4 regions of the Hoskinsella mucinilytica genome follow, and region 3 is predicted to be linked to each of the others. Evidence: riboswitches for the same ligand, from Rfam matches in the RefSeq annotation. Region 3 holds a riboswitch; each other region holds the start of a gene.

Evidence for each region. Region 3 has a riboswitch for thiamine pyrophosphate ahead of thiW (energy coupling factor transporter S component ThiW). Riboswitches for the same ligand answer to the same signal wherever they lie in the genome.
Region 1: linked by a shared signal. The riboswitch ahead of thiC (phosphomethylpyrimidine synthase ThiC) and the one ahead of thiW (energy coupling factor transporter S component ThiW) in region 3 are both predicted to bind thiamine pyrophosphate.
Region 2: linked by a shared signal. The riboswitch ahead of UGRO018_RS03770 (HAD family hydrolase) and the one ahead of thiW (energy coupling factor transporter S component ThiW) in region 3 are both predicted to bind thiamine pyrophosphate.
Region 4: linked by a shared signal. The riboswitch ahead of UGRO018_RS13425 (energy-coupled thiamine transporter ThiT) and the one ahead of thiW (energy coupling factor transporter S component ThiW) in region 3 are both predicted to bind thiamine pyrophosphate.

The regions. Positions count from the first base shown of each region.
Region 1 is NZ_JBEQZJ010000028.1:5,195-13,423, forward strand. It holds gene UGRO018_RS11170 (MBG domain-containing protein) at 1-307, shown strand, start outside; gene UGRO018_RS11175 (diguanylate cyclase domain-containing protein) at 465-5,453, shown strand; TPP riboswitch at 5,485-5,591, shown strand; gene thiC (phosphomethylpyrimidine synthase ThiC) at 5,679-6,992, shown strand; gene UGRO018_RS11185 (hypothetical protein) at 7,114-7,752, shown strand; gene UGRO018_RS11190 (hypothetical protein) at 7,777-8,229, shown strand, end outside.
Region 2 is NZ_JBEQZJ010000007.1:70,423-78,651, forward strand. It holds gene UGRO018_RS03750 (hypothetical protein) at 1-1,782, shown strand, start outside; gene UGRO018_RS03755 (sensor histidine kinase) at 1,952-3,232, shown strand; gene UGRO018_RS03760 (response regulator) at 3,325-4,137, shown strand; gene UGRO018_RS03765 (carboxypeptidase M32) at 4,177-5,670, opposite strand; TPP riboswitch at 5,750-5,854, shown strand; gene UGRO018_RS03770 (HAD family hydrolase) at 5,906-6,559, shown strand; gene thiD (bifunctional hydroxymethylpyrimidine kinase/phosphomethylpyrimidine kinase) at 6,547-7,329, shown strand; gene ald (alanine dehydrogenase) at 7,408-8,229, shown strand, end outside.
Region 3 is NZ_JBEQZJ010000050.1:11,756-19,984, forward strand. It holds gene UGRO018_RS15300 (BglG family transcription antiterminator) at 1-890, shown strand, start outside; gene UGRO018_RS15305 (PTS sugar transporter subunit IIA) at 1,113-1,613, shown strand; gene UGRO018_RS15310 (PRD domain-containing protein) at 1,610-2,443, shown strand; gene UGRO018_RS15315 (PTS transporter subunit EIIC) at 2,511-3,908, shown strand; gene UGRO018_RS15320 (oxidoreductase) at 3,921-5,837, shown strand; gene UGRO018_RS15325 (hypothetical protein) at 5,981-6,256, shown strand; gene UGRO018_RS15330 (hypothetical protein) at 6,296-6,430, shown strand; TPP riboswitch at 6,594-6,699, shown strand; gene thiW (energy coupling factor transporter S component ThiW) at 6,925-7,494, shown strand; gene thiM (hydroxyethylthiazole kinase) at 7,439-8,229, shown strand, end outside.
Region 4 is NZ_JBEQZJ010000037.1:29,956-38,184, reverse strand. It holds gene brnQ (branched-chain amino acid transport system II carrier protein) at 1-98, shown strand, start outside; gene rpsL (30S ribosomal protein S12) at 543-965, shown strand; gene rpsG (30S ribosomal protein S7) at 991-1,461, shown strand; gene fusA (elongation factor G) at 1,477-3,555, shown strand; gene tuf (elongation factor Tu) at 3,624-4,808, shown strand; TPP riboswitch at 4,901-4,989, shown strand; gene UGRO018_RS13425 (energy-coupled thiamine transporter ThiT) at 5,028-5,534, shown strand; gene metK (methionine adenosyltransferase) at 5,643-6,821, shown strand; gene UGRO018_RS13415 (histidinol-phosphatase HisJ family protein) at 6,838-7,623, shown strand; gene rpsJ (30S ribosomal protein S10) at 7,939-8,229, shown strand, end outside.

The sequences.
Region 1 (8,229 bases), on a different contig from region 3:
GGTACCAGCGATCGATACAGATAAAGACTTAGAAGATATAAGATTGACAGATGGGGAAAAGGTATTGGTAGAAGGAATCGATTATGATATCACAACAGAGATTGATGGGGATAAGACAACCGTTATCATCACGATGAAAGGGAATTATACGGGAACGATCATAAAGACTTATACCAAACAAAGAAGTGATGAAGGAGTAATCAAAGATACAGGAGGAATAGCAGTAAATGGATTTAGGGCAATCCTGATGGCTATGTTAGCTGGAATCGCTACAATGTGGAAAGGGAAGAAACATAAGGATGAATAACATCATGAGGGCTCAACTTGTTGGATGACAGGTTGAGCTTTCTGTTAATGTATGCAAAAAATCGTCAATTCAAGTGAGAGTATGTTATACTTATATAAAAGGTGTAAACGCTAACATATTGGGTGTGTGAGAATATTTCATACAGGAGGTGTGATCGATGATGGATGAAACGATCAAAGGTAGTGCGGAAGTAAAACAAGATGGAAGTTATATCATCAATAAGCATCATCAAATCGTATATGCGGATATAGGATGTGAAACGGTGATGGATGAACAGATAGAACGTTCTTTGTGCTATCAGGAAATTCATGGAAGAAAAGAGCCTTGTCCTACATGTCCTGTGAAAATAAAAGAGAACGTCGGTGGAATACGGAAGTTGATCTATCATGAAAAATGGCAATGTTGGGTAGAGTGTACCAGTCTTCCAATTCAATGGCCGAACGAAGGGGAATGTATGCTTCTATATGTTCATCGATTGCTTAATCCTAAGCGTCAGATGTTTATCCATTTGAATGAAAATGTGAGATATGATGGGTTGATGGAATTTGATACATCTTATGATACGTATGAAATTTTATATCATGATGAACATAAGACTACATATAAAACCAAAGGAAAGTTACAACAACTGATAGAACAAATTTGTTTTCATCAGGTTTATCCGGAGGATCAAAAAGCGTTTCTTGATTTTTGGAATGTATCTGTAATGGGATTAAAGGTAAGTAAGCTTGGTTATCTGTCAGAAGAATTTCGTCTATTAGGTAAGGATCAAGAGTATCATTGGTTTTCCTTTTATATCAATCCCGGACAAAAGAGGTTGAAAGAAAATGTGTATTTATGCTTTATTGTTAATTCTGATAGGAAATATTTGATCGGTCATAAACAAATGGAGGATCAATTGTTTCAAATATTGGATCCTTTGACAGGGTTGTATAATACCTTGGCTTTTCAAAAACAGGTAAAACAATACTTAGCTCAGCATAGTGATGAAAGCTTTGGGATGGTATGTATCGATATTGAACATTTTAAGTTGTTTAATGATTGGTATGGTACCAAAGAAGGGGATAAGTTATTGATTTATATCGCCAATCAGATCAGACATAAAGTACATCATTGTGGGGGCATTGCGGCTCGTTTTGGTGGGGATGATTTTGTGATGTTATTACCACGATCTCAATGTGTGGGTTCCTTATTGGAATCAGAGATCATTACTTGGATGCAGAACTATGATAAGGATGTGAAATTCTTACCTGCTGCCGGTATTTATTTGATCAAAGATCAGACAATGTCTGTAACCTTGATGTGTGATCGTGCGATGCTTGCTTTGGATAGTGTAAAAGGTAATTATGCACAAAGAGTAGCGACGTATCATACGACAATGACGCAAAAGCTGGCTAATAATCAAGAGATATTGTTTGGGGTAAAACGTGGACTAGAAAACCACGAATTTGAAATTTATTATCAACCGCAATGTAGTGCCAGAACCAAGCGTATCATCGGTGCGGAAGCATTGGTACGATGGAATCATCCGAGCAAAGGGATTCTTCCACCAAGTGAATTTATCCCGATCTTAGAAAGCAGTGGATTTATTTCTAAGTTGGATTATTATGTTTGGGAAGAAGTGTGTCGTTTTCAACAAGATCGTATGAAACGGAATTTGGCAATCGTACCGATTTCAGTCAATGTTTCTCGTATGGATATTTATCAGTATCGCATCGATCAGGTTTTTTCCGAATTGATTGCGACCTATGGATTACATCCTAAGATGATTGAAATTGAAATTACGGAAAGTGTGTATACAGAAGATTATCAGCGTTTATTAGATGCGGTATCTGAATTAAGGACACTTGGCTTTACGGTCTTGATGGATGATTTCGGTAGTGGATATTCTTCTTTGAATATGTTGAAAGATATTGAGATAGATGTCTTGAAGATCGATATGAAATTTCTGGAAGTTACGGAATACAGTGCATTAAAAAGCAACGGTATTTTAGAATCCATTATTCAAATAGGGAAATGGCTTGGCTTAAGATTGATTGCGGAGGGTGTGGAAACAAAGGAACAGATGGATAATCTATTGCATCTGGATTGTGAATATATGCAAGGGTATTATTTTTATAAACCTATGCCGAAAGTTGAATTTCAAGCATTGCTTGCGAAGGAATTGTTAATTGATACCAGAGGAATCTTGGCAAAACGATTGCCGACGATCGGATTGCATGATTTGTTTCATAGAGATATTACAAGTGAGGCAATGCTCAGTAATATCTTAGGTGGCATTGCTTTATATGAAATCAGAGATGACCATCATTTATCTATACAAATGGTCAATGATTCTTATTATCGATTGACGGGATGTAATTCTGTGGATCTGGCTGAACGTCAAGATCAAATCATCAAACAAGTACATCCTGATGATGTGGATATCGTATGGGGAATTTTTCAACGGGCGCAGCAATCACCTACCCAAGAGGCAAGTGGTGTATTTCGACGCTATCGTTTGAATGGTGAAATGATGTGGATGCATCTTCGTGCCTTCTATCTTAGAAAACAAGGGAATAAGAAACTGTTTTATGGGGCTGTAAGAGATGATACCGAAATGATGAAGCTTCAAAAAGATATGTTAGCTTTGATCAATTCTATCCCAGGTAATATCGTAGAGTTAAGAGTGAAGGATGATAAGGTCATTTCCAGGCGTGTTGTTTGTGGTGGTCTATATGAACAGTATGGAATGGATAAAGATGCTTATAAAGCCTTTTTAGAGAGTAAAGATGCGATATCTATCTTACCTTGGAAGGAAAAGGATCATGTGATCGAACTAATGCAATCACCGAAACGTTGGGCTAAGGAAGGCAATATGGAATTGCAAACCATTGCGCCTAATGGAACCGTGGTATGGATCGAACAGCATATCAATGATATCGGAGAAGAAGATGGAATTAAGGTTTATAATCAGTTGTGGACAGATATTACACGTTTGAAACAACAAGAGGAAGCATTGAAAGAATCACAAACAGTATTACAGAATATTTTGGGAATTGTGGCACCTAGCACGACATCGAAGATGATGGCGAAAGAGAATAAAGAAAATGCAGCTTATTTATTTGCACAATCTGTACCTGGAGGTATGATCGGCGGATATTGTGAAGCGGGTTTCCCTTTATATTTTGCAAATGATGAAATCATTAAGTTGATGGGTTATGATTCCTATCAAGATATGTATGATCATATTGACGGACTTGTGGAACATACGATACATCCGGATGATAGGGCAAGTGTTGCGAAAGATATCGGAGGATCCTTTTATGAAGGATTGGAATATACGACACGTTATCGAATGCTTTGTAAAGATGGCAGTTGGCTTTGGGTCATTGATAAAGGAAGAGTGGTGCAGGCAGAGGATGGAAGACTTGCCATCATATCTTGTTGTATCGATATTACAGAAACGACCAATACTCAAATGATGTTACAAGAGGCAAGAGAGGATGTTACTTTATTGAATTCTCTTGTGCCCGGAGGATATCATCAATGTTATCAGACACCGGAATTTGATTTGAGAACGGTATCGGATCGCTTTTTATCCATGCTGGGTTTTAGCAGAGAAGATTTACAAACCCGCTTTCAAATGAAGTACTTATATATGGTCGTACCTGAGGATCGTGAGAAGCTCACGAAGGTGGATGATATAAAAAATCAAAGTGATGATTTATTTGTTGCGGAATATCGTATTTATACAAACAATGGAACGATGTGGGTCAGAGATCAGACCAGATTGATCCAACATCAACAGGAAAGCTACTATGCCGGAATCATTGAAGATATAGATGATCTGATTCATATGCAGGAAAAGATCGAAGCAATCGTAGCGAATACTCCAGGAGATGTGTTTAGCTTTGAGGGTATGAAATTTACTTATCATAGCTATAACCTGGCAAAAGTGATGGGATATGAAAATGAAGAGTATAAACAACTGATCATAGGAACCAAGGGTAGTTATTTTACAGATCCAAGAGATCGTAAGATGGTCAAAGATGCGGTGGCACATGCTATAAAAGAACAAAGAGATTTGGATATCGTATTTCGATCACTTGCGAAAGATCATTCCACAAGATACATTCATATGAAAGCAACCTATTGTGGAATGAGCTCATATGGTGCTCTTTATTATGGTATTATGATCGATGCAACAGCAACGATATTAAAAGATCAAGAATTGAAAATTTCTCAACAAATGTTTGATAGTATCATTCATCAAGCCGCAATTGATGTTTGGGAATATGATGTAAAAAAAGATCGCTTATCCATGAGCAAAGAAGCATTGCGTCAAATCAGTGAGGTCATACCACCTACGATGGTAGAAGTTCATGGCAATTATCTATTGGATCATTTTATGGAACAGATGGAGCATAAAGAGCGGTTTTTACCTAAGACATATCATCTCTTATCTTTGTTGCAGGAAAATCTACAACAAGAAGATGTGAGCGAGACCATTGTGGATCTTTCTGTATATGATGAAAAAAAGCTTTGGCTCAAGATGACTTGTGAAAGGATTTATGATGATGAGGGACAGTTTGTGAAATCCATCGGTTATTTTCAAGATGTGAGTGAGCAAATGGAAAAAGAAGAGCTTGCGTTAGAGGAAAAGAAATATGCCCAATTTGATTCGTTGACCGGTATTTATAATCGAAGAATGGGCGAAATCTTGATTCAAAATGCATTGGCTCAAAAGCAAGAGCAACATTGGGCTTTGTTGATGATTGATTTAGATGATTTTAAACATATCAACGATCGTTATGGTCATATCATAGGCGATCATGTATTGAAAATGGTCGCATCCTGTATCCAAAAGGTCATAAAGATGGAAGAGGATGTATTCTGTAGATTAGGTGGAGATGAGTTTTTGATCTTTACCCATACCAATGATTTAGATGCTTTACATGAATTGATCAATGATATTCAAACAAGTATCAAAGAAAACGGACATGGCGATCAAAGGATAGCATTATCGATCGGAATCGCTTTAGCACCTCAACATGGTTCTGATTTTTATGACCTGTATCGACATGCGGACAAAGCTTTATATGAAGCAAAAACAAAAGGAAAACATCAATCCTGTATCTATGAGCAATCTTTTGATAAAGATTGACTTATTCCTTGTTTTGTGGTCTAATAAACACGTACAAAAAATGGGGTGCCGATGATGGCTGAGATTGGATCTTTACGATCCTGACCCAATGAACCTGATACGGATAATGCCGACGAAGGGATTTTATTGTGACTTAGGATAGATACAACCACGATAGAGAACTTAAAAAAAGCTGAACACCGTAGCAGGCGTACAGCTTTTTTTGCATATACGAGGAGGATGAAGATGAATTACACAACACAGATGGATGCCGCTAGAAAGCATATCATCACAAAAGAAATGGAAGCTGTAGCTGCTTATGAACAAATGGATATACAAGATGTTTTAACTTATGTAGCGAAAGGACAAATCGTCATACCTGCGAATAAGCGCCATACTTGTTTAAAACCTTATGGAATCGGACGAATGTTGAAAACGAAAATCAATGTAAATCTTGGAACAAGCAAGGATTGTTTGGATCTTGATATGGAAATGGAAAAGGTTCATCATGCGATCGATATGGGCGCAGAAGCAATCATGGATCTAAGCTCTTTTGGAGATACAAGAGCGTTTCGTAAGAAATTGACACAAGAATGTCCTGCAATCATAGGAACCGTACCGATTTATGATGCGGTAGTTTATTACCATAAGGCATTAAAGGATATCACGACACAGGAGTGGATCGATGTCTTTCGTATGCATGCACAAGATGGTGTAGATTTTATGACGATTCATTGTGGTATCAACAAACGAACTGCGCAAAGATTTAAAGAAAATAAAAGGATCACCAATATTGTATCTCGTGGTGGTTCTATCATCTTTGCTTGGATGGAACTTACCGGAAACGAAAATCCGTTTTATGAGCGATATGAGGAAGTGTTGGAAATATGCCAAGCATATGATGTTACCTTAAGTCTTGGGGATGCATGTCGCCCGGGCTGTATTGAGGATGGAAGTGATATATCACAAATTGAAGAATTGGTTACCCTTGGTGAATTGACAAAGCGTGCATGGGAAAAGAATGTACAGGTCATCATTGAAGGACCTGGTCATATGCCATTGAATCAGATTCAGGCTAATATGGAAATTCAAAATACCATTTGTCAAGGAGCACCGTTTTATGTGCTTGGACCGATCGTTACCGATATCGCACCGGGTTATGATCATATCACTGCGGCCATTGGCGGAGCAATTGCGGCAACCTATGGTGCTAGCTTTTTATGCTATGTAACTCCTGCAGAACATTTACGTTTACCGAATGTAGATGATGTGAAAGAGGGAATCATTGCATCTAAGATTGCGGCACATGCGGCAGATGTTGCCAAAGGTGTCAAAGGGGCAATCGATTGGGATCATAAGATGGCCTTAGCTAGAAGAAATCTTGATTGGGAAGCTATGTTTGATACTGCCATTGATCCGGAAAAAGCAAGACGATATCGTAAAGACAGCACACCGGAAAGAGAAGATACTTGTACGATGTGTGGAAAAATGTGTGCGATTCGTAATATGAATAAGATACTAAATGGAGAAAATGTAACGATCATGGAGGAAGAAGCCTAGTGCTTCTTTTTTTCATGCATGAGAAAAATATGAATTTCGTGTGACTATTTTGTTACTGTGATACTTTATACTAAGAATAGAATTGATAAGAAACTTTAAATGAATGAGAGGAAATGATCCTATGAAGAAAATAGTAATGGTTACAACAGCAGCTTTTCTGCTTCTATTTCTGGTTTATCAAGGCTCCATGGCATTCTTCCATGCGGAAACGCAAGTTGGCGCTAATATCAGTGCGGGAAGCTTAGGTATTGAGCTAGTGCAAGATAGTCAAGATGAAAAAGCTGTGAAAACCGAAGATGGTATACAGATTGCATCTGTGATGCCAGGTGATGAAATCGATAGCAGTGCATATATCAAAAACGTAAAGGATCACACCCTTTATGTCAGAGTAACCGCAACGAAATATTGGGAAGATGCTATTGGTACTAAATTACCCGATGCGGATGCTTCCTTGATTACATTAAATACCAAGGATACAAAGAATTGGATCATCAAAGATGATGCTGAAAACTCTAATTCAGAGAATGTGTATTTCTATTATCGTTTACCGATCAAAGCAAATGAAATCTCTACGAACCTGATGGACGCAATTAAGATCAGTTCAAAACTGAGTGATGAAACCTATCATGATTATCGCATTGCGTTAACCTTAGAAGTCGATGCAGTACAAAGTATTTCCGGAACAGACGCTGTCTTATCTGAATGGGGAGCTGATATCGAATTGGATGCAGATGGAAACATCTTATCCGTAGATGATTGATGATTTGATAAAGGAGGAACGAGAATGAAAAAGAATAAATACTTCCTTGTAGCTTTCCTAGCCATGGCGATGTTTCTAACACCGATTCACGCTGAGGAATCTGATGGAAACATGGGCTTGACCTTTGAGGGAGACAGTGAGAAATTCATTACGTATGAACAAAACAGTGCATATGAAAATATGGCTCCCGGTGAAGAACGATTACAGGAAATCAAACTGACAAATGAAGATTACAGAGAAATGAAGTTTTATGTAAGAAGCGAATATACCAAACCACTAGGTGAAGGAATCGCAAATGAAGAAATCGCATATGATATCGAATTTTCAAATAATGGAGAAACCTTCTATACAGGTAAAATCGGTGGTATGAACAAGAGCAATATGGAATCTCTTGAAAACAATTATTTATTAAAGACATTAAAACAAGGAGAATCCACAACTGTGATGATGAAGATCAAAGTCGATGGAGATTCTATG
Region 2 (8,229 bases), on a different contig from region 3:
GAGCGTACTGCGACAATTGAAAATGTAGAAATAGAAGGAACGGTAGGCACAGCAATCGATAAGGATATCAAAATCAGCTTAAAGGATGACCAATTAAATCAAAGTTTGGCAATCGGTACAGCATTAGGGACTGCCAATCTTCCTGATGGATTAAGTGTGACGTATAAGGGTATCAGTGATTTAACTTATCAAAATATTATCGTCAATGTGTCAGGTACACCAACAGAAGTATCCAATGGAACAATAGATTTTACCATTCCAGGTTCTTGGTTAATCAGTGGTGAAGATTTGAAAGTACAGGCAAATAATGCAACCTATAACATTAAACAACCGGCACCATCTGCGACAGTAGATTCAGCTTTGATTCTAGGTAATAAAGATGTAGATTTAAATACCTATGTTTTGGTCACACTTGTTAATGATAAAGTTGCTTCTAATCCGGATATAACAAAGAATCCACTAACCAATTTGCCAAGTGGAGTAAAGGCAAGTTTTCAAGGAAGTACAAGTGATACCTCATTGACAATTCAAATCAAAGGAGCTCCAACCGTAACCGCAGAAGGTGTCTTGGAAATGACGATTCCCGGTGAATGGCTGGAAAGTGGAAAAGATCTGGTTGTTACGAAGAATGATGATACAAAATTTAAGATTACAGAACGTAGTGCATCTACGAAGCCTGTCACCATTCAAGGAAATGTAGGAACAGCAGTTGATCAAGATATTAAAATTAACATAAAAGAAGATAAATTATTGCAATCACTTAATGTAGGAGCAGTATTGGAGGATATTAATCTTCCTGATGGTTTAACTGCTACATATAAGGGAATCAGTGATATGACTTATCAAAACATAATCGTTAATGTTTCAGGAACACCAACACAAGTAGGTAATGGGGCATTGGAAATTACTTTATCAGGATCTTGGTTGGAAAGTGGAAAAGATTTGAAAGTAAAGACAGTAGATTCATCTTATGTTATCTTACAAAGTGTACCAACAGCAAGTATGGAAGCTAAGGTAATCAATGGTGTCGTAGGTGAAGCAATGGAAGAACAAATCAAGATTACAATTGCCAACGATAAAGTATCTTCCAACGTAGATGTCACAAAGAAAGCAACGACGAATTTACCGAATGGTCTACAAATGAGTTATTTAGGTAATATGACGGATACATCTTTAACTTTAAAAATTTCAGGAACACCACTGGAAACCGGAAAGGGCAATTTAGAAGTTACCATACCTGGCGAGTGGTTAGAAAGTGGAAAAGATTTAAAAGTCACCGTTAGCCCAAGTACAGTATTTGCAATTGAAAAAATAACTGTATTCCAAGGTAATGATGCAACATATGTAGAAGGAAAGAGTAAACATTTGGTCTTTCAATGTAATGGTAAATTAGAAAATCTAATTGGTGTATATGTAGATGGAAAAGCAGTAGATAAGAATATGTATGAGGTTGCATCAGGAAGTACCATTCTGACATTAAAAGATGAGTTTATGAAGAAACTTTCGAATGGAGAACATACGTTAAGATTGACATATAAAAATGATATTGAGATAAAAACCAATTTTAAAGTGATTCGCTCTGAAGATGATGAAGATAAAGACGATGTAAATGAGAATGATAATAATAACAATGACAAAGACAACAACAAAGACAAGGATCAATCCAATGATGAGGTGATCAAAGGTGCGGGAGTACAACCATTTGGTATTTCAAGTTCTATGATGGTAGTGGCAATTGCCGCAGGTTTCCTGATTTTAAAGAAAAAAGAACAGAAAAGATAATATAGAAAAAATCCCATGAGTTTGTTTGTGGGATTTTTTTTGTTGTTGTTTTGTTGTGTGTATGAAGCTATGATAAAACAAGCAACTGGAAAAAATTGTAAAATATGTCAGAAAATATAAAAGGAAAGTGTTTGATGTTACAATAATAATAAGAAATGAGGGGTATTAGATGATACGTTATATCAATATATCATTAGAGATTTTCGGTGCTTTATTGTCTATTGTTATTATGTGCTCCATGTTAATAGGAGATCAAAAGAAAGATAAGTGTCATCAAATGTTTATCTATATTTTGATTTGTAATGCTGCATTATTGTTATCTGATGCCGCAGCTTATGGGTTTAAAGGTAATACAGATTGGTTCTATGTGATCATTGTATATGTCGCCAATTTTTTGGTGTTTACGTTGGGTTATGTTTTGATGGTACTATATTCTTATTATTTATATTGGTTTATCAAACAAAGAACCAAAATAAAAAAGAATGTTCTTTATTTGATAGATGTCATTGTTGTTATTTCTATTTTATTGGCAGTGATTTCACAATGGAATCATATGTATTATTATATAGATGAATTTAATATGTATCATAGAGCAAACTGGTTTTGGCTTTCTCAGGTATTGGCCATTTCATGTATGTTGATCAATGCAGGACTTCTATTTGCTTATCGAAAATGTCTAAGTCATTTGGAGTTGTTATGTTTATCTTCACAAATCGTTTTGCCAATCGTGGCAATGTGCATTCAGATAAGTATCTATGGAATCGCACTTTTGTATATCGCAACCACCATATCTACACTGATCGTGTATTTATATATTCAAAGTCAAGCGGCGAAACAGATGAAGGAGAAAGAACTGGAGTTGTTGCATTCTCGTGTTTCGATCATGCTTTCAATGATACAGCCACATTTTCTTTATAATTCTTTAACGGCAATCGGAAGGCTTTGTGATATTGATCCTCAAAAAGCAAAAATCGGAGTACAACAAATCGCACATTATTTAAGGGAAAATTTAAATTCTGTGACAAATGAAAGTGACATTCCTTTTGAACAAGAGTTACATCATATTGAAATTTATTTATCGCTTGAAAAGATGCGTTATGGGGAGTTGTTACAGGTACGATATGATATACAATATCGTGATTTTTATTTACCACCATTGTTACTACAGCCACTAGTTGAAAATGCAGTGAATCATGGCATTGCGAAAAAAGTGGAGGGTGGAACAGTTACCATCAGTTCGAAGAAAATAAATGATATGATCATTTTAGAAGTGATGGATGATGGAATCGGTTTTGATGTAAAGCAGATGGAGAAGTTAGATCAAAGTCATATTGGACTTAGAAATGTAAAAAATAGGTGTGAAATGATATGTGGTGGAAGCATGAAAGTAGAAAGTGAAATCGGAAAAGGATCTAGTGTGATGTTGTTTCTACCTGAAAAAGATGAATAGAGAATTCATACAGCAAGCAATTTGTTGTTAGTTTGTTATGGTTTATCATGGATAATGAATGCATTATATAGACAAAGTGAAGGGTGATTGCTGTGATATTTGTAGTAATGGATAATGAGAGATTAGCAATGGAGGATTTGATGACAACGATACGAAACATGGATGACACCATTCAAGTTTATGGTTTTTGTTTGGCAGCAGAGGTTATCGCATTTGCTAAGGAACATAATATTGATGTCGCTTTTTTGGATATCGAAATGCCGGATATCAACGGTTTACAAATCGCAAAGTATCTAAAAGAAATCAATCCTCATACAAACCTTATCTTTGTGACAGCGTATGCTCGTTATGCTTTAGAGGCTTTTTCGCTTTATGCAAGTGGATATTTGTTAAAGCCTGTGTCAGCGAAGATGATTCAAGAAGCGTTACATCATCTTCGCTATCCATTGGAAGCGCAAAATAAACAACGTGTTAAGGTACAGACATTTGGCAATTTTGAAGTATTTGTAGATGGTCATCCACTTCATTTTTCACGTAGTAAATCAAAGGAAATATTGGCATATTTAGTACATAAAAAGGGTAGCGGATGTACCCTTAGAGAGTTGTTTGCGGTATTATTTGAAGATAAACAATATACCATATCCATACAAAATCAAATGCAGACATATATCTCTTCCATGATGAAGACATTAAAAGAGGCAGGCATTGAGGATATCATTGTCAAAAAATTCAATCATTTTTCTGTGGATATCACCAAAATCGATTGTGATTTTTATAAGTTTATGGATTGGGATGTCGATGCTATCAATTCTTATACCGGAGAATATATGGCAAATTATAGTTGGGGAGAATTTACTGTAGGTTATTTGGAACAGAAATTAAAAATGATGACAAAGGTGAAATAAGAAAAACTGAAGACCATGGAGTACTTCAGTTTTTTGGTATTAGTCTAATGCATATAATTTACGATACTTACTTGTAAGATAATCAATATAATAACTTGGATCGAATGGAATTCCTGTAGCATGAAGTAAGATATCATCAGCCTTTTGATAGGCACCAAAACGATGAACATGCTCTTGTAGCCAAGCAGCGATTTCTTCAAAGTGATTCTTTTTCAAACAATCAGCTACATCTATTTGTTTCGACATTGCATCATAAAATTGAGCAGCGTATGCACTACCTAATGCATAGGTTGGAAAGTATCCAAAGTTTCCGGCACCCCAATGCATATCCTGTAGAATGCCCTCACTTGCGTTATCAGGACGTATTCCTAAGTATTCTTCATATTTATCATTCCACATCGTTTCTAATTCGTCTAGATTCGCATGTCCATTGAATAATTCTTTCTCTAGTTCATAACGAATCAAGATGTGTAGAGGATAGGTCAATTCATCGGCTTCTGTACGAATCAAGGAAGGTTTAGAAACATTGATCATTTCCATAAAGGCATCTAAGCTGACATCTTTTAATTGTTCAGGGAAATAGCTTTGTAAAATAGGAAATTGTACTTCCCATAATGCACGATGTCTTCCGATATGGTTTTCCATGAAACGTGATTGACTTTCATGCATGGCATAGCCGATTTGATCCTTTAATGCAGTTTGATCGTAAGTCGGATCGACTTGTAGAGAATATAAGGCATGTCCATATTCATGAATGGTTGAGAAGATACCGGACATCAACATATGTTCATAATAATGGGTAGTGATCCTGGCTTCATTATCACTGAAAAAATCAGTGAAAGGATGTTCGGTTAAGCCTAAGATACACTTATCATGATCCATTTTTAAATAGTCTAATAATTGTGCATTGAATGCTGCTTGTTTTTCCACATCATAGCTTTGAAATAGGATGGAATCATCTATATGCTTTCCTCTTTCCTGTATTTCTTTGATCAATGGCACCAAGGATTCTTTGATTGCTTTGAAGAAAGCATCATACGTTTCCACATTCATTCCATCTTCATAACTGTCTAACAAATAATCATAATCCGATGTTTTATCTTTGAGATAGCTTAAGACTTCTTTTTGTTTTTGAATGATTGCTTTTAGGTGTGGTTCAAAGATGTCGTATTGATTTTGTTGCTTTGCTTCATACCAAGCAGTTTCACTGTCGTTTTGAATTTGGCGCATAGCGATATACACCTCTTTTGGTAAGACACGATTCAGTTGCATACCTTTTAGAAACAACTGTAATTCACGTTGTTCTTGGGGATCATCACTTTGCTTAGCAAGTGCTTCGATTTGTTTTAGCGCATCAGGATCTGTGGCCATACGAAAAGCTTCACCACTTAGGATCGCCATCGCTTTGTTGCGTTTTGGCATACCTTTTTTTGGCGCAATCGTATGTAAATCATAATACATCGTATTCAATGCCATCGCATAGGCAGCTTGCTTTTCTTTGTAATCTTTAAAAAATGCTCTTAATTCATTCATATTGTATTCACCTCTAGTTGTTATTGTATCATACCTTTCGGAATTTTACTTTCCTAATCCATCGATTTATGGTATGATACCTATGAAAAAAGGGAGCTTGCTTGACAGGCTGAGAGGAAGTTGAATGACTTCGACCGTACCTGATTTGGATAATGCCAACGTAGGGAACTGATTGCTGATGAAGGAATTTGCCCATGTTGGTAGATTCCTTTTCTTATATCAGAAGGGAGCAGTTATGGATGATATCACTTGTATCTTTGATTTAGATGGAACTTTACTTGATAGTATGCATGTGTGGGATAATTTTGCTGTTCAATATTTAAAAGGAAAAGGAATTTATACCAATCAGGCATTGGATCAATTGTTTGAAGCTATGCGCATGGAAGAGGCAATCGACTATTTACATACGCATTATTTGCCAACACTTACGAAGGAAACGATTTCTAGAGAGGTTTATGAGCTGTTATGTGATTGTTATAGATCCATGCGCTTAAAACCGGGGGTAAAGGAATGTGTGACATCTTTACACCAAAAGGGGATTCGCATGGGAGTGTTGAGTGCCAATCATGTTGCAGTATGTGAGGCAGCTTTGAAGAAGCATGGATTGTTAGAATTTTTTTCTTTTATTGTGAGTTGTGAACAGCTGCATTTATCGAAAGAAGATCCTACATGTTTTCTTCAAGCTTGCGAGATGATGAAGATGAAAAAAGAACATACTTTGATCATTGAGGATGCATTACATGCCATACAAGGAGCGAAGAAAGCGGGATTTTATGTTGTGGCGGTGAAGGAACGCTCACAGAACAAGGATGAAAAGGAAATCAAACAATGTGCAGATACTTATATCGAGGATATGAGAGAATTGGAGGAAATGATATGCAAAAGGTAGTAACGATCGCAGGAACAGACCCAAGTGGTGGTGCAGGGGCACAGGCAGACTTAAAAACATTTATGGCGCATAAGGTGTATGGTATGAGCATCATTACAGCATTGGTAGCGCAAAATACGTGTGGTGTAAAGGATATCATGAATGTTACACCGGCTTTTTTAGAAGAACAATTCGATTGTGTTTTTGATGATATCTATCCCGATGCAGTGAAGATCGGAATGGTATCCCAACCACAATTGATCGATGTAATCGTCAAAAAATTAAAACAATATCAAGCATCGCATATTGTTGTAGATCCTGTTATGGTATCGACTTCAGGGAATCGTTTGTTGGCAGAAGAAGCATTGAACTTGTTGAAAGATAAGCTATTACCACTAGCAGATATCATTACACCGAATATTCCGGAAGCAGAAGTATTGTGTGGATATTCGATACATAACAAGGCGGATATGGTAAAAGCGGCAGAGGAAATCGCTAAGCATTATGATGGTTATATCTTGATCAAAGGCGGACATTTTGATGATTGTGCGGATGATCTTCTCTATGATCATGGAAATCAGATATGGCTTTCTTGTGAAAAAATCGAAAATCCAAATACGCATGGTACAGGATGTACACTATCCAGTGCGATTGCAAGTAATCTTGCATTGGGTCTTGATATGGTCACAAGTGTGAAACAGGCAAAGGCTTATATCACAGGAGCACTAAAGGATGGACTTGATTTAGGTAAGGGAAGTGGACCGTTAAATCATTGTTGGAATATGAAATAAAAATGTAAGAAATGAGAAAATAATCGCTTCATTTACAGAAAAGTGTTATAATGTAACGCATAAGGAGTGTGAATGATCATGAGAATTGGAATTCCAAAGGAAATCAAAAACAATGAAAATCGTGTATCTTGTACACCAGCAGGTGTATTTACTTTATGCAAAGCAGGTCATGAGGTCTATGTAGAAACAAATGCCGGAATCGGCAGTGGTTTTACAGATAAGGAATATGAGGAAGCAGGTGCAAAGATCGTAGCTGTTGATGAGGTCTTTGCGAAAGCAGACTTGATTGTGAAAGTAAAAGAGTATCTCCCTAGTGAATATCATTATTTACGTGAAGATCAGCTTGTATTTACTTATTTACATATTGCTAATGATGAAGCATTTGCGAATGCTTTGTTGACATCACATACAAGTGCGATTGCTTATGAAACGGTTCGTGATAGAAAAGGTGGATTACCTTTATTGACACCGATGAGTGAGGTTGCGGGTCGTATGGCAGTACAAGTGGGCGCAACGATGCTACAAAAGAACAATGGTGGTCGTGGATTGTTGCTTGGTGGAGTACCAGGTGTATTTCCTGCAGAAGTTGTGATCATCGGTGGTGGAACGGTAGGTTTGAATGCCGCAAAAATAGCTTGTGGTTTGGGCGCAATCGTTACCATTTTTGATATCAGTGCAGATCGTATGGGATATATAGATGATATTTCAGGAGGAACCATTCATACCGCATACAACAACGAATATAATTTGCGTAGAGCATTACGTAGTGCGGATCTTGTGATTGGTGCTGTTCTGGTACCGGGCGCTAAGGCTCCTAAAATCGTCACAGCGGATATGGTTCAAACAATGAAACAAGGAAGTGCGATCGTTGATGTCGCAATTGATCAGGGTGGATGTATC
Region 3 (8,229 bases):
AGCATATCAAAATGAGTTGTCCTTTGATTTTTGAATATGCAGTTGAGATAGCAGATCATATCAAACGTATCACGCATTATAAGGTTGAAGATCATGAAATTGCATTTTTGGCTTTACATATCGGATGTATCATGGGCGAAAAAGATTTCTTTAATGATCGCATCAGTTGTAATTTATTGTTTCCTCAATATTATGATTTTACCAATCAATTATTACAAAATTTAAATTCTGCATTTCATGATATCGTTGTGATTAATAAGGTCATTACCAAACAAAATGAGGCCATGATGCATCCATGTGATTTATTGATATCCACGTTACCTAATCAAAGATTGGATACTCAGGAATATGTTTGCATTACGCCATTTCTTACAGCAAAGGATAAGGCAGTGATCTTTGCTGCTGTAGATAAAGTAAAGATAAAGAAGAAAAAAACAAAGTTAAAGGAATACCTGTTTCAGATTACTGATAAAAAAATTTTTATGAGGAATGAATATATGACAGAATCTGATGAAGTGATCAAGGAGTTATGTCATCGTATGGAAAAAGAGGGTTATGTAGATGACCACTATTTAGAGGATATCAAAGAACGAGAGAAAGAGTCTTCTACCGCTTTTGGAAGAGTGGCTGTTCCACATTCTTTTAAAATGAATGCAATCAAAACAGGAATGTTTGTATTATTATCTGAACGAGGAATTCATTGGGGGAATAACAAAGTGAATGTCGTGTTATTGTTTGCCATCAATCGTGATGAAAGAGCCATGTTTTTTAATATATTTGATCATCTTGTTAGTCAGTTGTTAGATACAGGAAATTTAAACAAAGTACTACATAGCCAATGCATTGAGGAATTTATTGATCGTTTTATGGACTGTGTTGGTACAGAATAGGAGAAGAAGGATGGGATGCGTTTTTTAGTTTTTGTTGAAATTGGGAATTGTTCATACTGAATAACATGATTTTGCCTTGACTTTTAGAATTCTGAATGCTAAAATGAAATTGTAAATAGAATCAGTTGTACTTATTTGGATTGTCACTGGTCATGCAGGCGAAACCAAAGCTAACATCATTTTGATGCTAGTTTTGGTTTTTTTGTTTATTTGGAGGTCATTATGAACATATTTCACAGAAAAAAATTAATTAAGCTCAAGGAACAACCAATGAGGATTTATGCCCCTATAAAGGGAAGATTAAAACCCTTGGAAGAAGTCGATGATATGGTGTTTAGTAGTAAAATGATGGGAGATGGAGTGGCATTCGATCCGTTGGAGGACACATTGTATAGTCCGGTGAGTGGAACGATCACGATCGTATTCCCTACCGGACATGTGATTGGAATTGAAAGTAAAGAGCATATGAACATCATTCTACACATTGGAATCGATACAGTGGAAATGAAGGGGGATGGGTTTCACACAATGGTTAAGGTTGGCGATGTTGTGCAGGCAGGAGAAATGATCATGAAGCTAGATTTGAAAAAGATTCAAGCATCTTATTGCGCTACAACGATGCTCGTGATAGAAAATAGCGATGAATTTCATTTAGAGAAAAAAGAAATAGGAGAGATAGAGCCTGGGGATATGATTATAAAAGCAGAGAGGGTATCGACATGAAAATAAAAAAACTCTTAAATAACAATGTGGTCATTGCAAAAGATAGACGAAAAGGTGAAGTTGTGGTGATGGGAACTGGTATAGGGTTTCAAGCCAAACCAGGTGACTATGTATGTAAAGATAAAATTCAAAAGGTTTTTATATTGAATGATAATACAAAACTAGAAGAATTAATATCACAAATTCCAGCTTCTTATCTGGAATTAACAGAAAAAATCGTAGCATATGCATATGCGCAATATGATATTCAGCTAAGTGAAAGTATTTATTTATCACTTACCGATCATCTTTATTTTGCCATAAAACGAATTAGAGAACAGACGGATATTGACAATCCATTTCTTGTCGAAGTAAAACAGTTTTATCGTGAGGAATATGGAATTGGATTGTATGCAAAAAAGCTGATTTATCAAATGTATCAAGTTGATATACCAGAAGAGGAAATAGGTTATATTGCTATGCATGTAATCGAAAATACGCATAATAAAGGAAAGCGTTATGTAGGAAAAACCTTAGAGGTTGTGGACGCGACCATTACATTTTTACGTAAAAATTATCTAAATGTGATAGATGAGGATGGGTTGGCGTATACAAGATTACTTAACCATATCAAACATTTCGCAAAGCGATATATTGAGGATAAAGAAAATGATATAGATGATCAGCTGTTATCGAAAACGATAACAGAGGTGTTTCAGAAAGAATGGGAATGTGTTGAAAGTCTTAGCCTGCATTTAAAAAATGAGTTTGGTAGAGAGATTAAAAGCCCTGAAAAAAACTATTTGATCCTGCATTTAAGAAATTGCAAGGATTTAAAAATAGATCATTGAGGTAGTCACTATTCAATTAGGCTAAACTCAAAGCATGTCGTCTTTAAGTGGATAAACAGGAGGTGAAATGGATAAAAAAAAGACCATGCAGCGAAACAAGCGAGAAAGAGAGGAACCTATGATGAACTATGAAAAAATCGCAAAAAGTATATTAGACAACGTTGGCGGAAATGAAAATATCGTCAGCATCATTAGCTGTTTTACTCGGGTTCGTATAGAAGTGAAGAACAAGCAATTGGTAAATGAAGCAACGATCAAAGAACTGGAAGGTGTTAAGGGGGCATCCTTCTTCAATATGACTTATCAAATCGTATTTGGTGGGAAATGTAATGATGTGTATGATGCCTTGATGAACATAACAGATATTAAGGAAGACAAGGATACAGTTAAAACTCATAGCTTTGGATGGAAGAGCGTAATTGATTATATTACTGGTACGATTCAGCCTATCATTCCTGTACTAATAGGTTGTGGCTTGATTCAAGGTATCATTGCTATGCTTTCTTATCTTAATGTAGATGCAGCTACTTATGGATATCAAGTTGTAAATGCAGCAGGTAGTGCAGGATATTATTTCTTACCACTTTTATTGGGATTTAGTTCAGCGAAAAAGCTTGGGGTCAATCCTTATATTGGGGCGGTACTAGGGGGGATTTTAGTATATCCTGCCATATTAGAAACAGCAGCCAGTGGAACGGCATATGCATCCTTTTATGGAATACCGGTCAAATTGGTAACCTATTCTTCTACACTAACACCAATCATGTTAACCATGCCTGTAGTATACTGGATTGAGAAACTTGCGAAAAAAATATCACCAACAGTATTAAAGTCTGTACTGGTACCAGCAATCACGATTTTAGTAGCTTTGCCAGTGATGCTTGCGGTAACTGGTCCACTAGCGCAAATCATATCTGAGCTATTAGGAAAAGGAATTACTTATATTTATTCTAATTTCGCAATTTTTGGTGGTTTGATTATCGGAGCTACCTGTCCTTTCTTTGTATTGACAGGGATACATCAGGCAACGGCTATTCCGATTGTTTTGAATGAATTGGCTACAGTGGGATATTCTGTTGTATTTCCAATTTTAGGATTTGGCAATGCTTCAGTTGCAGGGGCAGCGTTAGGAGTGGCTTTGAAAACGAAAAATAAAAATCTAAGAGGAGAAGGTATAAGTTCGGCTGTGATTGGAGCAGTTGGTATTACAGAGCCTGCTTTGTATGGGGTATTGTTACCAACAAAGAAACCATTTATTGCAGTGGGTATCATGTCAGGTATCTGTGGTGCATTATCTTTGGTATTTATGGTAAAAGCATATGGTCTAGGGCTTTGTGGATTAGGTGGACTACCATTATTCTTTGGTGATACTTTTATCATCTGGTGTGGCTTGATGTTGGTTGCTTACTTTGGTTCTGCGGCAATCACCTATGTATTGGGATTCAAGGATATCCCAGAAGAATAGGAGGATGATGATATGACTTGTAAATACCCACTCTTATTTCAACCATTAAAAGTAAATCAAATGATTCTAAAAAACCGTATCATATCTGCACCTTTGGGTAGTTTAACGGATAAATCTATCAGTGGCATTGGTATGATCATTCGAGGAACCAGTGGTTGTGTTCCAGATGGAAGATCAAGAATGGCACCAGGTCCTTATTGTTTTGAGGATATGACACAGAGTGCGAAGGTGAGAGAGCAGGTATCTATCATTCGCCAACGTGGGGCAAAGGCTGAATTTGAGCTATGTCATGTCGGTCAATATGCGAAGGTAAAACCTGGGGATTATGCCATAGGACCAATTGGTTTTATCAGAGAAGATGGGACAGAAGTAAGGGCAATGGACGAAACCATGATGAATGAAGTTGCGGATGCTTTTGCAAAGGGAGCGTTGGACGCAAAGGAATATGGCTTTGATATGGTCATGTTACATTTTGGTCATGGATGGCTTCCTACTCAATTTCTTTCACCTCATTTTAACAAACGTACAGATTCATATGGAGGAAGTTTTGAAAATAGAATGAAATTTCCTATGATGATTGTTGAGCGTGTAAGAAAAGCAGTAGGCAAGGAATATCCTATTGATATGAGAATTAGCTTAGATGAACATATTGCGGATGGAACATCTACCAAAGAAATCATACAATTTATACAAAGCATAGAGCATCTAATTGATATGGTACATGTTTCATGTGGTTTAGAACGTGAACTTAGTGCTATGAGTAGAATGACAACATCTCCATATTATCCGCATATGATCAATACCGGTCTTTCTAAGATGGTGAAAGAGGCACTGCATATTCCAGTAGCTGTAGTTGGGGCAATTATGACACCGCAAGAGGCAGAATCTATTTTACAGAGAAAAGAAGCAGATGCAGTAGTGATAGGTAGACAGATCATTGCCGATCCCTTCTGGACAAGCAAAGTATGGAATGGAGAAGAAGCGGATATCGTACCATGTTTACGTTGTTTGAATTGTTATAACATGTATGCAAGAGAAAAAAATCAGCATTATGGAATGAAGAGCATAACTTGTTGCTCTGTTAATCCTCGTTATTTACATGAAAATCGTGTACCTGTCGTTCTTCCTAAGGCTCAAAATAAAAAGTTGATATATGTAATAGGTGGTGGACCTGCTGGATGCAAAGCTGCTTTAACCGCATATGAACGAGGTCATAAAGTCATATTGATGGAAAAGGAAGCTCATTTAGGTGGGCAGCTGTATTGTAGCGAATTTGATGATTCTAAACTCGATTTAAAGCGTTATAAAGATTATTTGATTTATCAAATCATGAAATCAGATATCGAGGTGCGTTTGTCCTGTGATGCACAAGATCATCGAGAGGAAATGAAGCATGCAGATACGATCATTGTTGCAGTTGGTGCTCAGCCAATGAAACCAAGGATTGAAGGTATTGAACAAAAGCATGTTATGAATGCATTGTACGCTTATGAACATCAAGATGAAATCAAACAACAGGTCGCAATTATCGGAGGGGGTTCTGTTGGAACAGAATTAGCAAAGCTACTTGTGAAATCTGGTAGACAAGTTTCTTTGGTTGAATGGAGTAGACAACTTTGTTCCAATTTGAATGAGCATGTTCGTATGGGGTTATTACAGTGTCTAAAGGAAGCAGGAGATATAACAATTCTCTTGGAAGCGGAATGTAAAAGAATCGATCAACATGCTATTACGGTTTCTCAACAGGGAAAAGAACAGGTGATAGAGGCAGAAACTGTTATCTATGCTGTTGGAATGAAGGCTCAAAAAGAATTGGCGAATTCCTTTTTCCATCTCATACAAGATACCAATATCATTGGGGATGCTAATCGACCAGCTACAGTGGCAGAAGCAACTCATGATGGCTATTATGTTAGCGCTAGTTTATAACTTGTTTACTGCAAGCATTAAGATGTGTTTTGTCTAATTTGAATCTATGAAAGACCTTAAGGTAGAATGTCTAAACGATGCAATATTCAAATCTTTAAGGTCTTTTTACGAGAATGCTATGATTGATGTTAGGTTAACTTTTTATGTGCTTAATTCAGTCATTAATAAGAGACTATCTTGTTTGTTATCAACAAAGGAATAACTGTAGCAAGGTAATTGTTGGTAATATAAGAAGAAATCTATTAAGCTTTTTCTCTTGGTTAGAGGAAGAAAATCATAGTTTAAAAAGCCCAGTAAGAAGAATAGATAAGACTAAAACAAAGAAAGTTGTAAAAGAAGTGAACAGTGATGAACACTTTGAAATAGGTCGCATTACAAAGTACTATCATTTAAAATTAATAGATTATTATTTAGCTTAGGATCACTATAATACGCTAACATACGAAGATGTGTTAGCTGTGAAAGAAGATGTAGTCTCATATATATTACCTGATAATGATGAAATTAAGGCTTTAAGATTTGATGCGTTACTGTATGGAATAGAATTAGCCTACATAACAAGAAAAAATATAAAAGGACAAGAAAAGACTTAATAAAGCAGGTCGAAGCAGTATCAATTGTTGCCGATATTGCTAATATTCAAATGCAGTTTGAACTAATTATTCTTACAAGTAACAGATTATAAAATATAGCTAAAAATACATAAAATACCAAAACCACTCTTGCAATCAGAAATGTAAAGTGGTACCATTACTACTGTAATAAAAGGGGAGCCGATTGTGCTGAGAGGAAACGAGAAAGTTTCGACCCTGTGAACCTGATACGGGTAATGCCGACGTAGGGAGTATGATTGGAAGTTATTCTGAAGATATATCCTTGCGATATATCTCTTTTTTATTACTGCTAGCGGAAGGGGAGCGCCTTACGTGAAAAGAACATCAGCGAGGGAGCCTGCAAACAGGCTGAGAGGAAACTGTTATCGTTTCGACCGTACCATATCTGGAAAGGAAACCAGTAAAAGGCGCTGATTTTTATTATGATCCTTTTATTTGTTTCTATCCAGACAGCAAATAGGAGGGTGTTTTTTATGAGTCAGCAAAATCAAATTTTCAAAAGTGTATTTTTCGCTATGATGGTGGCAATTGGTGTCGTTATTTCACCAATTCTTCGTGTAGAAGGAATGTGTCCAATGGCACATTTGATCAATATCACTATGGCGGTTTTAATGGGACCATGGTGGTCCTTAGGCTGTGCAGTAACGATTGGAATCATTCGTATGGCATTGATGGGGATTCCGCCATTAGCATTGACTGGGGCAGTGTTTGGAGCTGCTTTGTCAGGTATCTTATATCGAGTTAGCAAGGGAAAAATATGGGCAGCAGTATTGGGAGAAATCATCGGTACAGGTATCATCGGGGCTATGGTATCCTATCCTGTTATGGAGTTTTTATGGGGTAAAAATGGATTGACTTGGATGTTCTATGTACCTAGCTTTTTGATGGGAACATTCATCGGTGGTAGCATTGCCTTTGTCTTCCTATTGAAGCTACAACATAATGGAATGCTAGTGAAGATGCAAACAAAGCTTGGAGGTAGAAGCTATGATGAAGTACGAGGAGTTATGGAACAGCAGAAAGAAACTGTTGTGGAAGCATGATCTGATTCATTGTATCACCAATCCGATTTCCATGAATGATTGTGCCAATGCAGTGCTTGCTTTAGGGGCGAAACCGATTATGGCACAGCATCCTGATGAAGTAGAAGAAATCACGAAACAAAGTAAGGCATTGGCACTAAATTTAGGTAATTTTGATGATATCAGAAAAGTAGCGATGTGGCGATCTCTTTCTATCGCAAAAACACATCAAATTCCGGTTATTCTCGATCTTGTGGGAGTTGGATGTAGTAGTCTTCGTTTGTCCTACGCCAAAAAGATGATAGCGGAGTGTTGTCCAAATGTCATAAAAGGCAATCTTTCGGAGATACGGGCAATTGCAGGGAAAACCAGTCATGCGAAGGGTATTGATGTTGGTATAGCGGATATTGAAAGTGAACTAAAAAGTGCGACATGGATCAAGGCGTTTGCCAAACAGCATCATTGTGTGGTTCTTTGCAGTGGAAAACATGATATCATCAGTGATGGTGATAGAACCCATGTTGTGGAAAACGGTTGTGAGATGATGACATTATGTACCGGTACAGGCTGTATGCTGAATGTAATTACCGCAAGTTTTTTATCGGTATTGCCATCATTAGAAGCTAGTGTCATGGCATGTAGTTATTTCGGAGTTGTGGCACAACAATGTCATGTACATGCAAAGGCACCGGGGAGCTTTCATTATCAATTATTTGACTGGCTTTATTCATTAAGTGAACAGGATTTCATGGAACA
Region 4 (8,229 bases), on a different contig from region 3:
CTTTTTATGATTTAAGTCTTGGATGGATTGTTCCATTTATCATTGGGAGCTTGCTTGGATTTTTACCTATTTACCCATTTAAACATATGAATTCGTAAAGTATGTGTATGATTTAAGTATCGTTCAATTTCTCTTATAAAATCATAGTTAAGAAGAGATAAAGTGAAAAATTGATGTTTATATATAGAATATGAAGTCATCTTAAAAAAGGTCATAAGATATATATTCATTTCACTTAGCTAAGATACTAATGGATAAAAAAGCTCTTTTATTACTTGTTTTACTATTTATCATCATGTTGATAACAAAAGCTCAGTTGAAGAGTAAATTCTTCTTTGCCAAATTAGATTCTATAAAAAACAGTCAACAGATATACAAAGGCAAAAAAACTAAAAAAAAACAAAAAAAGTATTGACAATAGGCCTCAATATGAATTATCATAGAAAAGCAAGTGGATTTTTAATGGTTCCCAGATGATGGGAACTAAATTTACACTTCAAAATGACACACCCGGAAATGTGTGTTTGTGAAAGGAGGATATTATGCCAACAATTAACCAATTAATTCGTAAAGGTCGTGAACAGAGCGTGAATGTTTCTAAGTCACCAGCTCTGAATAGAGGATATAACTCCTTAAAGAGACGTCCTACTAACTTAAGTGCACCTCAGAAACGTGGAGTATGTACTCGTGTCGGAACAATGACACCTAAAAAACCAAACTCAGCGTTACGTAAGTATGCCCGTGTACGTTTAAGTAATGGAATGGAAGTTACTGCTTACATCCCAGGTATCGGTCATAACTTACAGGAGCATAGCGTTGTTATGATTCGTGGAGGACGTGTTAAGGACCTACCAGGTGTTCGTTACCATATTATTCGTGGTACATTGGACTGTGCTGGTGTTGCTAACCGTAATCAGAGCCGTTCTCTATACGGAGCTAAAAAACCAAAAGAAGCTAAGAAATAGTCAATTGTGAAAGGAGGAAATAAAAATGCCTAGAAAAGGACATATAGCAAAACGTGATGTATTAGTAGATCCAATTTACAACTCCAAGCTGGTTACTCGTTTAATCAACAAAATCATGATTGATGGAAAAAGAGGGGTTGCTCAAAAGATCCTTTACAATGCGTTTGATATTATTGAAGTTAAAACAAATGAAAAACCAATGGAAGTTTTCGAGAAAGCTCTAGAAAACGTTATGCCATTATTGGAACTTAAAGTTCGTCGTGTTGGTGGTGCAAACTACCAGGTCCCAGTAGAAGTTTCTGCTGAAAGACGTTTGACATTAGGTCTTCGTTGGATCGTAAACTACGCTCGTTTAAGAAATGAAAAAACAATGGAGCAAAGATTAGCTGCTGAAATCATGGATGCTGCTAATGGAACTGGTGCATCTGTGAAGAAACGTGAAGACACTCACAAGATGGCAGAAGCTAATAAAGCATTTGCTCACTACCGCTGGTAAGAGAGGAGAACCATTATGCCACGTGAATATTCACTTGAAAATACTCGTAATATTGGTATCATGGCTCATATCGATGCCGGAAAAACTACTACAACAGAACGTATCCTGTATTATACAGGTGTTAATCATAAAATTGGGGAAACTCATGATGGAGCTTCTACAATGGACTGGATGGCACAGGAACAGGAACGTGGTATTACGATTACTTCCGCTGCGACAACAGCAGCTTGGAAGGGACACCGTATCAACATTATCGATACACCAGGTCACGTTGACTTCACTGTTGAGGTTGAACGTTCTCTACGTGTATTAGATGGTGCGGTTACCGTATTGGATGCAAAAGCTGGTGTTGAACCTCAGACAGAAACTGTTTGGCGTCAGGCAACAACTTATGGTGTTCCAAGAATCGTATTCTGTAACAAAATGGATGCAACTGGTGCTGACTTCTTAATGAGTTGCCGTACGATCGTTGATCGTTTAGGTGCTAAGAGTTGCCCAATTCAGCTTCCTATTGGAGCAGAATCTACATTCACTGGTATCGTAGATATCATTGAACGTAAGGCAGAGGTTTATACCAATGACCTAGGTACTGAAATTCAGATTTCTGAAGTGCCTGAAGATTTAAAAGATTTATGTGAAGAATATCGTGCAAAACTGTTAGAATATCTTGCAGATTACGATGAAGACTTCATGATGCAAATATTAGAAGGTGAAGAACCAAGCATTGAAGAGATTAAACGTGTTCTTCGTATCGCTGTTTGTGCTGGTGATTTCTTCCCTGTATTATGTGGTTCTGCATATAAAAACAAAGGTGTTCAGATGGTTTTGGATGCAGTTGTTGATTACTTGCCTTCTCCATTAGATATTCCTGCTATTAAGGGTACTTTGGAAAACGGTGAAGAAGTTGAGCGTCATGCAAGTGATGAAGAACCATTTGCTGCATTGGCTTTCAAGATTGCTACAGACCCATTCGTTGGTAAATTATCATACTTCCGTGTGTACTCAGGTACTGCTAAATCAGGAAGTTATGTATTAAACTCAACAAAAGGTAAGAGAGAGCGTTTTGGACGTATCGTTCAGATGCATGCAAATTCTCGTAAAGAAATCGAAGAAGTTTATGCCGGTGACATCGCTGCTGCCGTTGGTTTAAAAGTAACTACTACTGGAGATTCTCTGTGTGCAGAAGATCACCCAGTTGTATTGGAAAGCATGGAATTCCCAGAACCAGTTATCGAACTGTCTTTGGAACCTAAAACAAAAGCTGACCAGGATAAAATGGGTCTTGCCCTTGCAAAACTTGCAGAAGAAGATCCAACTTTCAAAACTTATACAGATCAAGAAACAGGTCAGACCATCATCGCCGGTGTTGGTGAACTTCACCTAGACATCATCGTTGACCGTCTAAAACGTGAATTCAAGGTAGAAGCAAATGTTGGTCAACCAATGGTTGCTTACCGTGAAACAATTCGTGAAGCTGCTGAGTGTGAAGGTAAATACATCAAACAGTCAGGTGGTCGTGGACAGTATGGACACGTATGGATCAGATTTGAACCTCAAGAAGAAGGTAAAGGATTTGAATTCGTTGATGCCACTGTTGGTGGAAGCGTACCTCGTGAGTATGTAAAACCAACTGGTGAAGGTCTAGAAGATGCATTGCAGAATGGTATCATTGCAGGTTATCCGGTAATCGATATTAAAGCTACATTGTTCGATGGATCTTACCATGATGTCGATTCAAGTGAAATGGCTTATAAGATTGCGGCTTCTATGGCTTTAAAAGCTGCTGCCAAAAAATGTAAACCAGTTATCTTGGAACCAGTTATGGAAGTTGAAGTAACAGCACCTAATGAATATTTAGGTAGCGTTATGGGTGACGTAAGCTCTCGTCGTGGTGCAATTATTGACCAGGAAGAAAGAGGAAATGCGATCATCGTAAAAGCACACATCCCATTGTCAGAAATGTTTGGTTATGTAACTGACCTTCGTTCATTCACTCAGGGACGTGGAAATTATTCTATGAAATTTGATCACTATAGTGAAGTTCCTAAGAGTATTGCTGAAAAAATTGTTAAAAACAACAGTTCTGAAAATTAATTGTTGCTTTTATAAAAACTTTGAATTAGAATATACATGAAAACTATAAATTAGGAGGAAATTTAAAAATGGCTAAAGAAAAATTTGACCGTTCCAAAACACATGTTAACATTGGAACTATCGGACACGTTGACCACGGTAAAACAACTTTAACTGCTGCAATCACTAACGTTCTTTCAAAAGACGGTATGGCTGAAGCAAAAGCTTATGATGCAATCGATGGAGCTCCAGAAGAAAAAGAACGTGGAATTACAATCAACACTGCACACGTTGAGTATCAGACTGCTACTCGTCACTATGCACACGTTGACTGCCCAGGCCACGCTGACTACGTTAAAAACATGATCACTGGTGCTGCTCAGATGGATGGTGCTATCCTTGTAGTTGCTGCATCTGATGGTCCTATGCCTCAGACTCGTGAGCACATCTTGCTTGCTCGTCAGGTAGGTGTTCCTTACATCGTTGTATTCTTGAACAAATGTGACATGGTTGACGATGAAGAATTGATCGACCTTGTTGAAATGGAAGTTCGTGAACTTCTTTCTGAGTACGGATTTGACGGAGACAATGCTCCAGTTATCCGTGGTTCAGCATTGAAAGCTCTTGAAGGTGACGAAAAATATGTTGGTGCTATCCACGAATTGATGGAAGCAGTAGATGCATATGTACCAGATCCTCAGCGTGAAACTGACAAACCTTTCTTGATGTCTGTAGAAGATGTTATGACTATCACAGGACGTGGAACCGTTGCTACTGGACGTGTTGAACGTGGTGAAGTTAAATTAGGTGAAGAAGTTGAAATCGTTGGTATCCATGACACTCGTAAGACTGTTGTAACTGGTTTGGAAATGTTCCGTAAACAGTTGGATATCGCTCAAGCAGGAGATAACATCGGAGCATTGCTTCGTGGTATCAACCGTGATGAAATCCAGCGTGGACAGGTTCTAACAAAACCAGGATCAGTACACCCTCACACTAAATTCAAGGCTCAGGTTTATATCTTGACAAAAGAAGAAGGTGGACGTCACACTCCATTCGTAACTAACTACCGTCCTCAGTTCTACTTCCGTACAACTGACGTTACTGGTGTTATCACTCTTCCAGAAGGTACAGATATGGTTATGCCTGGTGACAACATTGAAATGACTGTTGAATTGATTGCTCCAATCGCTATCGAAAACAACACAAAATTCTCAATTCGTGAAGGTGGACGTACTGTAGGTTCAGGAAACGTTACTGAAATCATCGAGTAATAAAAAAACATTAAAAGCATCGGCAATTTCGCTGATGCTTTTTTTTTTTAACAATGTATTTGCATATTCCTTTATTTAGTGTATAATTTATAACGTCATGACAGGGGTGCCCTTGGGCTGAGAAATACCCTTATGACCTGATCTAGTTTATACTAGCGTAGGGAGTCAGATCTAGAATTGATAGATTTGTTTACTTACGCCTCATGGAGGTGTTTTTTTATGAAAAAGGTGACTACATTAGATTTGGTTTTTATGGCTTTTTATGCGGCGTTATTCATGGTTCTTGATTATTTTACTAATATGATTCCATTTTTGCGAATGCCAAATGGTGGCTCTATTGGTATATCTACCATCGCTTTACTCGTTTGCAGTTATCACTTGGGTTGGATGAAGGCAACATTTGTTGGACTTATTTCTGTATTGATTCAATTTGTTACAGGCCCAATGTACATTCCTCAAATATTAGGATTCCTATTAGATTACCTAGTTGCATTCAGTGTGTATGGTCTTGCAAGTCTGTTCCCTAACTATAAATATTTTTATAGTGGGGTATTGATAACAAATTTTCTACGTTTTTTAAGTCATACGATAGGTGGTGTGATCGTGTGGGAAACAACCTTATGGGGATCAATCATATATAATGCACCATATATGATAGCAACAATGATTGCAGGAATGTTGTTGGTTCCGATACTTGTAGAGCGTTTGCATTTAAAAAGAGCCTAATAATATAAGGAGATAGCAAAAAAAGTTATCTTCTTTTCTATGAGACTTGTAATCTAGAAAGAGATAGAAGATAATAGATGTGTTATATGAAGAAAGAAGGACAATGCAATGTTAAATAAACAATATTTTACTTCAGAATCGGTTACAGAGGGTCATCCTGATAAAATTTGTGATCAGATATCAGATGCAGTATTAGATGCAATTTTAGAAAAAGACCCTATGGCACGTGTTGCTTGTGAAACATGCTGTACAACTGGTATGGTCATGATCATGGGAGAAATCTCAACAAATTGTTATGTAGATATTCCTAGTATCGCAAGAAATACTGTTTTGGAAATCGGCTACGATCGTGCTAAATACGGTTTTGATGGAACAACTTGTTCTGTGTTGACTACCATTGATGAACAATCTGGAGATATAGCAATGGGTGTAGACCATTCTATGGAAACAAAAGAAGGTGGAGAAGAAAATAATGGTGCTGGTGATCAGGGAATGATGTTCGGCTATGCTTGTGATGAAACGCCTGAATTCATGCCACTTCCAATATCATTGGCACATAGACTGGCAAAGCAACTTACAAAAATCAGAAAGGATGGCGTTGTGGATTATCTTCGTCCGGATGGGAAAACTCAGGTTACTGTAGAATATGAAAATGATCGTCCGATACGAGTTGATACCATCGTAATATCTACTCAGCATTCTGAGGCAGTTAGTTTAGATACCATTCGCAAGGATTTAAAAAACTATGTGATTGATGCAGTAATTGATCCATCTATGATGGACGAAGACACTAAGGTTTATATTAATCCAACTGGAAGATTTGTAATTGGTGGGCCTCAAGGTGATAGCGGATTGACTGGAAGAAAGATTATAGTTGATACTTATGGTGGAATGGCTCGTCATGGTGGAGGTGCTTTTTCAGGTAAGGATCCTACAAAAGTAGATAGAAGCGCTGCTTATGCGGCACGCTATGTTGCTAAAAATATTGTAGCAGCAGGATTAGCAAATAAATGCGAAGTTCAGCTTGCATATGCAATCGGTGTTGCTCATCCTGTTAGTGTATTGGTTGATACTTTTGGTACAGGAAAGCTAAAAGATGAAGAAATCGCAGATATCGTACGAAAAGAATTTGATCTTCGTCCAACTTCAATCATCAAAACTTTGGAATTGAGAAAGCCTCAATATAAACAACTTGCAGCTTACGGGCATTTCGGCAGAGATGATTTGAATGTAAAATGGGAAGATACAACTCCTGCTGAGCATTTAAAGCAATATTTACCGGATTAACATAAGGAGAATGATGATGTTCTCAGATTACCATATGCATACCAGTTTTAGTGATGATTCTATTTATCCAATGGAGGAATTAGTAAACAGAGCAATTTACCTAGGTTTAGACGAAATTTGTTTTACAGAGCATGTTGATCATGGAATAAAATTCTATAATGAATTATTTTATACAACATATCGCCAAGAATTTGATCGTTGTAGAAAATTATACGGCAATCGAATTAATTTGAAATATGGAATAGAGTTTGGTATGCAAACACATACCATAGCTCAATATGAAAGAGATTTTAAACACAATGATTTCGATTTCGTCATTTTATCCTGTCATCAGGTCAATGATCTGGAGTTTTGGACTCAAGATTTTCAAAAAGGAAAAACACAGCGTGAGTATAATCTAGCTTATTATCAGGAAATTCTTGATGTAATGAAACAATATAAGAATTATAGTGTTTTAGGACATTTAGATGCAATTAAACGGGATGATAAAGCAGGTATTTATCCTTTCAGTGAAACGAAGGATATTCTAACAAAAATATTGAAGTTAGTGATCCAGGATGGAAAAGGACTTGAGATTAACACAAGTAATGAGCGCTATGGATTACATGATTTAACGCCTTGTCGAGATATTTTAAGATTATATAAGGACTTGGGTGGCAAGATTCTCACTTTTGGTAGTGATATTCATAAACAAGAACACGTTGGATACCACATTCAGGAAATAAAAGAAGATGTCAAGGCATTGGGCTTTGAGACATTCTGTACATATGAAAAAATGTGTCCAATTTATCATGATCTTTAGTTTTTGAAAGAGGAAAAGATAAAAAAATCCTCTTTTTTTATTGGTTTTGCGATAAAAAAACAATGTAAGCGTATACAGAAAATGAGGTTATATACAAAATAGAACGTATACAATAAAACCTTTTGTTTAGGGCGAAAATTGTGAAAAAAAGCCTAAAATAGGGGTTGTATTCAATATTTGTATGTGTTAAAATATTATCACGACCGCAAGGACATGCGAGGTTGCTGACCCACTGAAAGGCGTTGTCATGAACAGCCGGTCAGGGAATTCGCATCGAGCGAGTCTATAATCTATATAGACGAAAGGAGATTATTCATGGCAAAGAAAAATAGCGTAAGAATTCGCTTAAAAGCCTACGAACACAGAATCTTAGATGCATCTGCAGAAAAGATCGTTCAGGCAGCACAAGCTCACGGTGCAAAAAAGATTGTTGGACCAGTACCTCTTCCAACTGAAAAGCAGGTAGTAACTATCCTGCGTGCGGTACACAAGTATAAAGATTCTCGTGAACAATTCGAGATCAGAACTCACAAACGTTTAATTGAGATTGTCGGACCTACAGCAGAAACTATCGATTCATTGAGTCGTCTAGAACTGCCAAGTGGT